Linked DNA regions of Bacillus pumilus. Each later gene encodes a partner of the first gene's protein in a complex. Links are inferred from orthologs where the notes say so. Each region holds a gene or a part of one and is shown on either strand. Other genes may lie near its edges.

The links. The genes of interacting proteins can lie anywhere in the genome.
Region 2: the proteins of pcrA (region 1) and uvrB are in contact, whole or in part, in a crystal structure (PDB 7EGT), measured with the Thermus thermophilus proteins. The link is inferred for Bacillus pumilus from one-to-one orthologs. Residues at the interface, in WP_096412145.1 of Thermus thermophilus: His654, Arg656, Phe657, Gln666, Asp668, Glu669, Lys680, Arg681, Leu682, Ser683, Lys685, Tyr686, Ala687; in WP_096411307.1 of Thermus thermophilus: Glu23, Leu25, Arg26, Asp27, Gly28, Glu29, Arg30, Phe31, Arg55, Glu326, Asp327, Phe328, Glu379, Ser382, Gln383, His398, Gly400, Arg401.

What each region holds. Positions count from the first base shown.
Region 1 is NZ_LT906438.1:673,547-679,434, forward strand. The notes cover bases 1,157-4,160. They hold pcrA (DNA helicase PcrA), read left to right. Parts: upstream 1,157-1,549; coding sequence 1,550-3,772; downstream 3,773-4,160. Other genes in these bases: pcrB (heptaprenylglyceryl phosphate synthase), read left to right, coding at 1,157-1,492; ligA (NAD-dependent DNA ligase LigA), read left to right, coding at 3,817-4,160. Outside these bases: CKW02_RS03385 (hypothetical protein), read left to right, coding at 1-133; CKW02_RS03390 (DUF2283 domain-containing protein), read right to left, coding at 114-527; more of pcrB, read left to right, coding at 800-1,156; more of ligA, read left to right, coding at 4,161-5,823; CKW02_RS03410 (CamS family sex pheromone protein), read left to right, coding at 5,839-5,888. UniProt on the Escherichia coli protein: A helicase with DNA-dependent ATPase activity. Unwinds DNA duplexes with 3'-5' polarity. Translocates on single-stranded DNA with 3'-5' polarity. Initiates unwinding more efficiently from a nicked substrate than double-stranded DNA.
Region 2 is NZ_LT906438.1:3,271,188-3,275,536, forward strand. What follows is about bases 1,443-4,349. They hold uvrB (excinuclease ABC subunit UvrB), read right to left. Parts: upstream 3,936-4,349; coding sequence 1,950-3,935; downstream 1,443-1,949. Other genes in these bases: uvrA (excinuclease ABC subunit UvrA), read right to left, coding at 1,443-1,942; CKW02_RS17185 (CsbA family protein), read right to left, coding at 4,230-4,349. In the rest of the region: more of uvrA, read right to left, coding at 1-1,442. UniProt on the Escherichia coli protein: The UvrABC repair system catalyzes the recognition and processing of DNA lesions. A damage recognition complex composed of 2 UvrA and 2 UvrB subunits scans DNA for abnormalities.

The sequences.
Region 1 (5,888 bases):
AAGCATGTTCCGCTCAGATGAAAAGATTCCTGAAAAAGCTGGACATCCTGATCCATTAGATATTCAAGACAACAAGATGGTCGATGAAGGGGCCATGACATCCGTCCATTATTTCAATGAAGTGAGACAATAGCTTGGAAAAACCGTTTTGACCATTCAAAACGGTTTTTTCTTGTCTTTCTTTTGACGTTATATCGATGAGGATCGACAATCGTAAAACCGATTAGCCCTTTGTGATCAGGCGTCGAGAAATGAAATTCAATGCCTGATAAATGATAGGTTGAGAGAACGTCCTGATCTGTAAAACGTAAAGAAAGCTCGTCCTCATACACGGGTGCATGCTTCAAAACTTCGGCTTCTTCTGCAAATAACTCCAGACCAGCTACTCGTCCCTCTTTGTCGATATCTGCGTTCATACATTCATTCACATCTAATTCAATGGTTTCTTTGATTGTCCCGATTCCCACAGGCAGGAGATAGATGTATCCGATGTCGATCGTTTGATCATATGTGATGGTTCTTTTCATGTGGGTCACCTGCTTTATGTATGGTTTTTTGATCAATAGTAAAATGTCCCTTTATTGTATAATAACATGTGGTGATACAAAGCTCTTCTATCAGTGAACGGTCAAAGATCATCCCTCTCAGCTCCTAGATGGTTTCAGCATTCTAACCTAAAGTCACGAACACCATTTTCAAAAGAATGAAACTTTTAGCTGAAGGAGGTTACCCATTTTTTGCGGTCACTGATTTTGTTATAATATTTAAATGGAATGAAACGAATGGAGGAACGTTTTTCATGTATGATGTTACCGAGTGGAAGCATGTCTTTAAACTCGATCCAAATAAAGAAATATCCGATGAACAGCTAGAGGCAATTTGCGAATCTGGTACGGATGCTATATTGATTGGCGGCAGTGACAATGTGACAGAGGACAACGTGCTTCAATTGATGTCAAAGGTCCGCCGGTTTCTTGTGCCATGTGTACTCGAAATCTCAACACATGAAATGATTGTGCCGGGCTTCGATCTGTATTTCATCCCGACCGTCTTAAACAGTTCTCATCCTGATTGGATTGTTGGGCTTCACAAGGATGCGATGAAGGAATTCGGTGATTTGATGTCGATGGAAGAGATCGTGCCTGAAGGCTATGTTATTTTAAATGAAGAGTGTAAAGCGGCCAAGCTCACAGAGGCAAATACAGCACTGGACATCGATGACGTAAGAGCATATGCAAGAGTGGCAGAGCATTTGATGAAGCTGCCCATTTTTTATCTAGAATACAGCGGAACGCTTGGAGATATAGAGCTTGTGAAAGAAACGAAAGCAGTGCTTTCTGATACGGTTCTTTTTTATGGTGGGGGCATTGAAAACGCAAAGCAGGCGGAAGGTTTTGCGCAGCATGCGGACGTGGTTGTTGTAGGAAACGTCATTTATGACAATTTCAAAGAAGCATTAAAGACAGTGAGCGCAGTCAAAAAGTCATTATAGTCAAACAAGACGAAACGAGTTAAAATAGAACATAAGTTCGAATTGGCGGTGAATGGAATGAATGAAATATCGAATCATCTATTAGAAGGGCTAAATGACGCGCAAAAAGAAGCGGTCAAAGCAACAGACGGTCCGCTACTCTTGATGGCAGGAGCAGGAAGCGGGAAAACGCGGGTGCTCACACACCGAATTGCCTACTTAATGGCAGAAAAGCATGTGGCTCCGTGGAACATTTTAGCGATTACGTTTACAAATAAAGCAGCACGTGAAATGCGTGAGCGTGTCCAAGCCATTTTAGGGCCTGGTGCGGATGACATTTGGATCTCTACGTTCCACAGCATGTGTGTGCGTATTTTACGACGCGATATTGACCGTATTGGTGTAAATCGCAACTTCTCTATATTAGACACATCTGATCAGCTTTCAGTCATTAAAAACATTTTAAAAGAACGAAATATCGATCCTAAAAAGTTCGATCCTCGCAGCATTTTAGGATCAATCAGCAGTGCAAAAAATGAACTCATTGACGCAGAGGAATACGCCAAAACAGCCAGTGATTTCTATGATCAAGTGGTTAGCGACGTCTACACAGATTACCAAAAGCGATTACTTAAGAACCAATCACTCGATTTTGATGATCTTATTATGATGACGATTCGTCTGTTTGAGCGCATCCCTGAAGTATTAGAACACTATCAGCGAAAATTTCAATACATTCATGTCGATGAGTATCAAGATACGAACAGAGCGCAGTACATGCTTGTGAAACTGCTTGCTCAGCGTTTTCAAAATATATGTGTGGTCGGTGACTCGGATCAGTCCATCTACCGCTGGCGCGGAGCGGATATTACAAACATTCTCTCCTTTGAAAAAGATTATCCATCCAGTGAAGTGATTCTGCTTGAGCAAAATTACAGATCGACGAAACGTATACTGAATGCCGCAAACACGGTGATTCAAAACAATTCAAACCGTAAGCCGAAAAACCTTTGGACAGAAAATGATGAAGGGGCGAAGATTGCCTATTACCGTGCAGATAATGAATTCGGCGAGGGACAATTTGTTGCTGGAAAGATTCATCAGCTTCATCAGAGCGGTAAGCGTAAATTATCCGATTTTGCGATTCTTTATCGGACCAATGCCCAGTCTCGTGTCATAGAGGAAACATTATTGAAGTCAAACATTCAATACAACATTGTCGGCGGCACGAAGTTCTATGACAGAAAAGAGATCAAGGACATTTTGGCGTACTTACGCCTAGTAGCTAACCCAGATGACGACATTAGCTTTGCACGAATTGTGAACGTACCAAAGCGCGGAATCGGTGCGACATCTGTTGATAAAATCGCAGCATACGCGGAGATGAATGACCTGTCTATGTTTGAAGCGCTTGGTCAGGTAGATTTCATTGGACTCAGTGCAAGGGCAGCCAATGCGCTTGATGAGTTCAAACAGCTCATCGATCAATTGACAAATATGCAGGATTATTTATCTGTCACAGAACTAACAGAAGAAATTTTAGAGAAAACAGGCTACCGAGAGGCACTAAAGGTTGAAAAAACGATTGAGGCACAAAGCCGTCTAGAAAATATTGATGAGTTTCTCTCTGTGACTAAGAACTTTGAAGAACAAAATGAAGACAAGTCCCTTGTGACCTTCCTGACAGATCTCGCTCTTGTCGCAGACATTGATAAGCTGGATGAGAATGAGGAAGAAGATCAAGATGCGGTCATTTTAATGACGCTTCACGCCGCAAAAGGTCTAGAGTTCCCGGTTGTCTTCTTAATGGGCATGGAGGAAGGTGTCTTCCCGCACAGCCGCTCATTAATGGAAGATGCAGAGATGGAAGAAGAGCGCCGCCTTGCTTATGTAGGCATCACACGGGCGGAAGAAGAGCTTTATTTATCTAGTGCCAAGATGAGAACACTCTTCGGCCGGACAAACATGAACCTTGAATCAAGATTCATTCGAGAAATACCAGCCGATTTATTGGACAACCTAAATGAGAAAAAAGAAACGAAAACACCATTTGGCCAAACTAGAGAAAGACCACAAAGACGGGGACCTGTCTCACGTCCGCAAACTCAAACCATTCAAAACACAGGCGGCGGAAGTATTGGCTGGGCTGTGGGCGATAAAGCGGCTCATAAAAAATGGGGCGTTGGAACGGTTGTGAGCGTAAAAGGTAGTGGAGACAGCACAGAGCTTGATATTGCCTTCCCAAGCCCTACAGGCATTAAGCGTCTTCTCGCAGCATTTGCGCCAATTGAGAAGCAATAAACCGATAGGACATATAAAACGGATGAATTGAAAGGAAGAAGCAGATGGATAAAGAAGCAGCGAAACGCCGGATCGAGGAACTGCACCAGATTTTGAACCAATACAACTACGAATATCATACACTGGATCGTCCAAGTGTTCCTGACGCTGAATATGATGCGCGGATGCGTGAGCTGATCTCTTTAGAGGAAGAGCACCCTGATTTAAAAGCAGCGGATTCTCCCTCACAAAGAGTCGGAGGCGCTGTGTTAGACGCCTTCCAAAAAGTGCGCCACGGCACCCCGATGCTCAGCCTCGGGAATGCGTTTAATGAACAGGACCTTCTTGATTTTGACCGCAGGGTTCGTCAAGCAGTCGGTGACGATATTGCATACAATGTCGAGCTGAAAATTGACGGACTCGCTGTTTCTCTCCGTTATGAAAATGGCCTGTTTGTCCGAGGTGCCACACGTGGAGATGGGACAACGGGTGAGGATATTACAGAAAACCTCAAAACCATTCGATCCATCCCGCTCAAAATCAAACGTCCTTTGTCAATTGAAGTGAGAGGCGAGGCATTTATGCCAAAACCTTCTTTTGAAGCATTAAACGAAAAAAGATTACAAAACGAAGAAGAGCCGTTTGCGAACCCGCGTAATGCGGCGGCAGGCTCGCTTCGTCAGCTTGATACGAAAATTGCGGCGAAACGAAACCTTGATATCTTCGTCTACAGTATAGCGGAGCTTGATGAAATTGGTGTTGAATCGCAAAGCGAAGGACTTGATCTTCTCGACGAACTTGGCTTTAAAACGAACAAAGAAAGACGGATGTGCCAAACGATTGAGGAAGTGATCGAGCTCATTGAAACACTAAAAACGAAGCGTGCTGACTTTTCATATGAAATCGATGGAATTGTGATCAAAGTCGATTCGTTAGCTCAGCAAGAAGAGCTCGGCTTTACAGCAAAAAGTCCCCGCTGGGCTGTTGCGTACAAGTTTCCAGCTGAAGAGGTCGTGACAAAGCTGCTTGATATTGAACTAAGTGTCGGGCGTACAGGTGTCATCACACCAACGGCGATCCTTGAGCCTGTCAAAGTAGCAGGAACGACAGTGCAGCGAGCTTCCCTTCATAATGAAGATTTGATCAAAGAAAAGGATATTCGCCTTTTTGATCAAGTGATTGTGAAAAAAGCAGGCGATATTATTCCGGAAGTCGTAGGTGTACTGATCGATCAGCGTACAGGAGAAGAAAAGCCGTTTCACATGCCGACTGAATGCCCAGAGTGTCATAGTGAGCTGGTGAGAATTGAAGGCGAAGTGGCTTTGCGTTGCATCAATCCAGAATGCCCTGCCCAAATACGTGAGGGACTCATTCACTTTGTTTCCCGCAATGCAATGAACATTGATGGGCTTGGCGAGCGGGTCATTACACAGCTTTTCCAAGAACAGCTTGTCTCTCGTGTGTCTGATCTTTACCGATTAACGAAAGAAGAGCTCATTCAGCTTGAGCGAATGGGCGAAAAATCTGTCGACAATTTACTGCGTTCGATTGAGCAATCGAAAGAAAACTCTCTAGAGCGTTTACTATTTGGACTCGGTATACGATTTATTGGCTCTAAAGCGGCAAAGACCTTGGCGATGCATTTCGGTGATATCGATCAATTAAAGCAAGCGACGAAAGATCAATTACTCGAAGTCGATGAAATCGGTGAAAAAATGGCTGATGCTGTCGTCACATACTTTGAGAAAGAAGAAATACTCAATCTGCTAAATGAACTAAAAGAGCTTGGGGTTAATATGACCTACACAGGACCAAAACCGGTGAAGGTTGAAGAAAGTGATTCCTATTTTGCAGGCAAAACCATTGTGCTGACAGGGAAATTAGAAGAAATGGCTCGAAACGATGCAAAAACAGCGATCGAAGCACTAGGCGGTAAACTGGCAGGTAGTGTGAGTAAGAAAACAGATTTAGTCATAGCCGGAGAAGCAGCGGGAAGTAAGCTGACAAAGGCAGAAGAACTCAATATTGAAATTTGGGACGAAGCTAAAATGCTCGAGGAGCTAAAGAAATAAGAGGAGTGTTTTCTATTGAAAAAGTTGTTATTGCTGCTGACAATGCTCACACTGATATTGTCAGC
Region 2 (4,349 bases), 2.6 Mb from region 1 along the record:
GCGTACTTTTCCCTGAACCAGACACCCCAGTTACAGCTGTAAAGACGCCTAGAGGGAACTTCGCATTGACGTTTTTCAGGTTGTTTTCTTTTGCACCTTTGATCTCAATATAGCGGCCGTCAGGCTTTCTTCTTTCGATCGGCAGAGGGATAAATTTCTCTCCTGATAAATATTGTCCTGTTAAAGATTTCTTGTCCTTCATGACTTCTTCCGGCGTTCCAGCTGAAATCACTTCTCCTCCATGAACTCCTGCTCCAGGTCCAATATCAATCAAATAATCAGCGGCTAGCATCGTATCTTCATCATGCTCTACGACAATGAGGGTATTCCCGATATCGCGCATGTTTTTCAATGTCCCGATCAATCGGTCATTATCACGCTGATGCAGACCAATAGATGGTTCATCTAATATATAAAGAACACCTGTCAGCCTTGACCCGATTTGAGTCGCCAGACGAATCCGCTGCGCCTCTCCTCCGGATAGTGTGCCAGCCGAGCGGCTCAATGTGAGGTAATCTAATCCCACATTATTTAAGAAGGACAAGCGCTCTTTGATTTCACGTAAAATGAGCTGAGCAATCTGCAAATCTTTCTCAGACAACTCGATTTCACCATATAAATCAAGGGCATCAGAGACAGACAAATCAGTGATTTCTCCGATATGTTTGCCATTGATCAGAACCGCAAGCGTCTCTTTTTTCAGACGATATCCTTTACATGTCGGACATGGCTGGTTCGCCATATACTTCTCCATTTGCTCACGAATATAATCAGAGCTGGTTTCCTTATAGCGTCGTTCAATGTTACGAAGAACACCTTCAAATTCAATTTCATTTTCACGTACCTGACCAAAATCATTTTCATATTTAAAATAAATCCGTTCAGAGCCGCTGCCATATAAAATTTTATCGAATAAATGCGACGGTATATCTTTCACTGGAATGTCCATGTCGATTCCGTAATGTGTACATACTGCCTCAAGAAGCTGAGGATAGTATTGTGAGCTCTGCGGCTCCCAAGGGGCAATGGCATGCTGTCGTAACGTCAAATCCTTATTAGGAATGACAAGCTCTGGGTCAACTTCTAGTTTAGAGCCAAGCCCATCACAGCTCGGACAGGCACCAAAAGGACTATTAAATGAAAACATTCTCGGCTCAAGCTCACCAATAGAGAACCCGCAGTGCGGACAGGCATGATGTTCACTGAATAACAGCTCTTCTTGTCCAATCACGTCAATCATCACACGGCCTTCACCTAGTCGCAGCGCCGTTTCAAGGGAGTCAGACAGCCGAGCCGCAACGCCTTCCTTCACCACGATTCGATCAATCACGACTTCAATGGAATGCTTCTTGTTCTTTTCAAGCTCGATCTCTTCTGATAGATCTTCCATCTCTCCGTCGACTCTTACTCGCACATAGCCTTGCTTTCGAATTTGATCAAGTACTTTAACATGTGTTCCTTTGCGGCCTGATACGACCGGCGCAAGCACTTGCAATTTCGTTCTTTCTGGATATTCTAAAATACGATCTGTCATCTGCTCAATCGTTTGGGACGTGATTTCAATCCCATGTATCGGACAAATAGGTTTCCCAACTCGAGCATACAAGAGTCGTAAATAATCATAGATTTCAGTAACGGTTCCAACTGTTGATCTAGGGTTCCGGCTCGTCGTCTTCTGATCAATACTAATCGCCGGAGAAAGACCTTCAATGGCATCTACATCCGGTTTATCCATTTGACCGAGAAATTGGCGCGCATACGCTGAAAGAGATTCAACGTACCTGCGCTGACCCTCTGCATAAATGGTATCAAAGGCAAGCGACGATTTTCCTGAACCAGATAAACCCGTGATGACCACTAACTGGTCACGCGGGATATTCACATCAATATTTTTAAGGTTGTGGGCTCTAGCACCTTTCACCTCTATTCGTTCCATAGCCATCAGGCAATCATCCTTCCGCTTTTAGCTCTAGCAATAGATCTCTTAATTCTGCTGCTTTTTCAAAATCAAGCGCTTTTGCTGCATCTTTCATTTCCATCTCGACCTTTTCGATCACTTTTTCTCGTTCTTTTTTGCTCATTTTTGACAGCTTTGGTGCTGCATTTGTTTCATATTCTTCCGATTCTTCATGTATCTTTGTTGCTTTAATGGCATCTCTGATTTTCTTATGGATGGTTTGCGGAGTAATTCCATATTTCTCATTATACGCCTCTTGCTGCTCTCGTCTTCGCTTCGTTTCTTGAATCGCAATATCCATTGATTTGGTCATTTTATCTGCATACATAATGACCCGGCCTTCCGAATTTCTCGCTGCACGGCCTATCGTCTGGATGAGGGATCTTTCAGAGCGTAAGAAGCCTTCTTTATCTGCATCTAAAATCGTCACGAGCGAGACCTCTGGAATATCCAGTCCTTCACGAAGAAGGTTGATTCCCACAAGCACATCATATTTTCCGAGACGTAAATCGCGAATAATCTCAATCCGCTCAAGGGTCTTAATTTCTGAATGCAGATAATTGACTTTGATTCCGATCTCTTTTAAGTAATCTGTAAGATCCTCAGACATTTTCTTCGTCAGCGTCGTCACAAGCACACGTTCATTTTTCTCAACCCGCGCATGAATTTCTCCAATTAAGTCATCAATTTGCCCTTCAATCGGACGCACTTCAATGATTGGATCAAGTAAACCTGTTGGACGAATAATTTGTTCCACAACCTCTGGGGTTTTCTCAAGCTCGTAAGGACCAGGAGTGGCAGATACATGTACAATATGGTTGATATGCTTTTCAAACTCATCAAAGGTGAGCGGTCTGTTATCAAGTGCTGAAGGCAGACGGAATCCGTGATCAACCAACACTTGCTTTCTTGCTTGGTCCCCGTTGTACATCGCGCGTATTTGCGGTATTGTCACATGTGACTCATCGACAACAATCATAAAATCATCTGGGAAATAATCAAGCAATGTGTAAGGTGTTGAACCAGAAGGACGCAAGGTCAGGTGCCTTGAGTAGTTCTCGATTCCTGAACAAAAGCCCATTTCTCTCATCATCTCAAGGTCATATCTTGTCCGCTGCTCAAGACGCTGCGCTTCTAGCAATTTTTCATTATCTCGAAGTTTTTCGAGCTGCTCTTCAAGCTCTTGTTCAATATTAATAATCGCTTTTTCCATTTTTTCTTCTCTTGTGACGAAGTGAGATGCTGGGAAAATAGCAACATGCTCACGATCACCGAGTATTTCTCCAGTCAGTGCATCCACTTCACGAATACGTTCAATTTCATCACCGAAAAACTCCACTCTGATACAATGCTCATCACGTGAAGCAGGGAAAATTTCAACGACGTCTCCTCGTACTCGGAAGGTTCCGCGCTGAAAATCTATATCATTACGAGAATACTGAATGTCCACCAGCTTACGAAGAAGCTGATTTCGTTCAATCTCCATTTCAGTACGTAAAGACAGCACAAGCTCTCGATATTCCTCTGGCGAACCTAAGCCATAAATACAGGAGACACTGGCAATGATGATGACATCTCTCCGCTCAAATAACGAGGACGTAGCGGAGTGTCTCAGCTTATCAATCTCATCATTGATGCTGGCATCCTTTTCAATAAATGTATCAGTCTGAGGCACATACGCCTCTGGTTGGTAATAATCATAGTAACTCACAAAATATTCGACAGCATTATTCGGAAAAAATTCCTTGAACTCGCTGTATAGCTGACCGGCAAGTGTCTTGTTATGCGCAATGACAAGTGTCGGTTTGTTCACTTCTTTGATCAGGTTGGATACAGTAAAGGTCTTTCCCGTACCTGTAGCACCTAACAGCGTTTGATGCTGTTTCCCCTGATGGATACCCTCAACAAGCTTTTCAATTGCCTTCGGCTGATCTCCTTGGGGCTGATAGTTAGAAACTAATTCAAAGCGGTCACTCACATCAAAGCCTCCGTTTCGTTACGAAATCTATCTAATGAATATATTATCATAAAAGAACACAAAAATACGAACTAAAGTTCGGCTCTTACTTGATTTTTATTTCCAATACAGTCATACCCTCTCTTCAATACCAAATAACCCTCTTGCGAAAACCTTCCTTTCAGTATGGAACATTTTGGTGAGAGATATTCGATGAGCAGAAAAAGAGAACAAAAGAAAGCTGCACTCACTAGAATTCGTAAGCACAGCTTATAAAACGTCATCTTTCTGCCTAACATGCTCTTGATGATGATATCAATGATTTTTTTCAGCCTTTTCTCTCTTTTCAATTTCTTTTTTAGCCATATATAATGCCCCAGCTACTAAAGAAATGATATCTAATCCCACAATAAAGTAGGTTTCTGTATAGCCCTT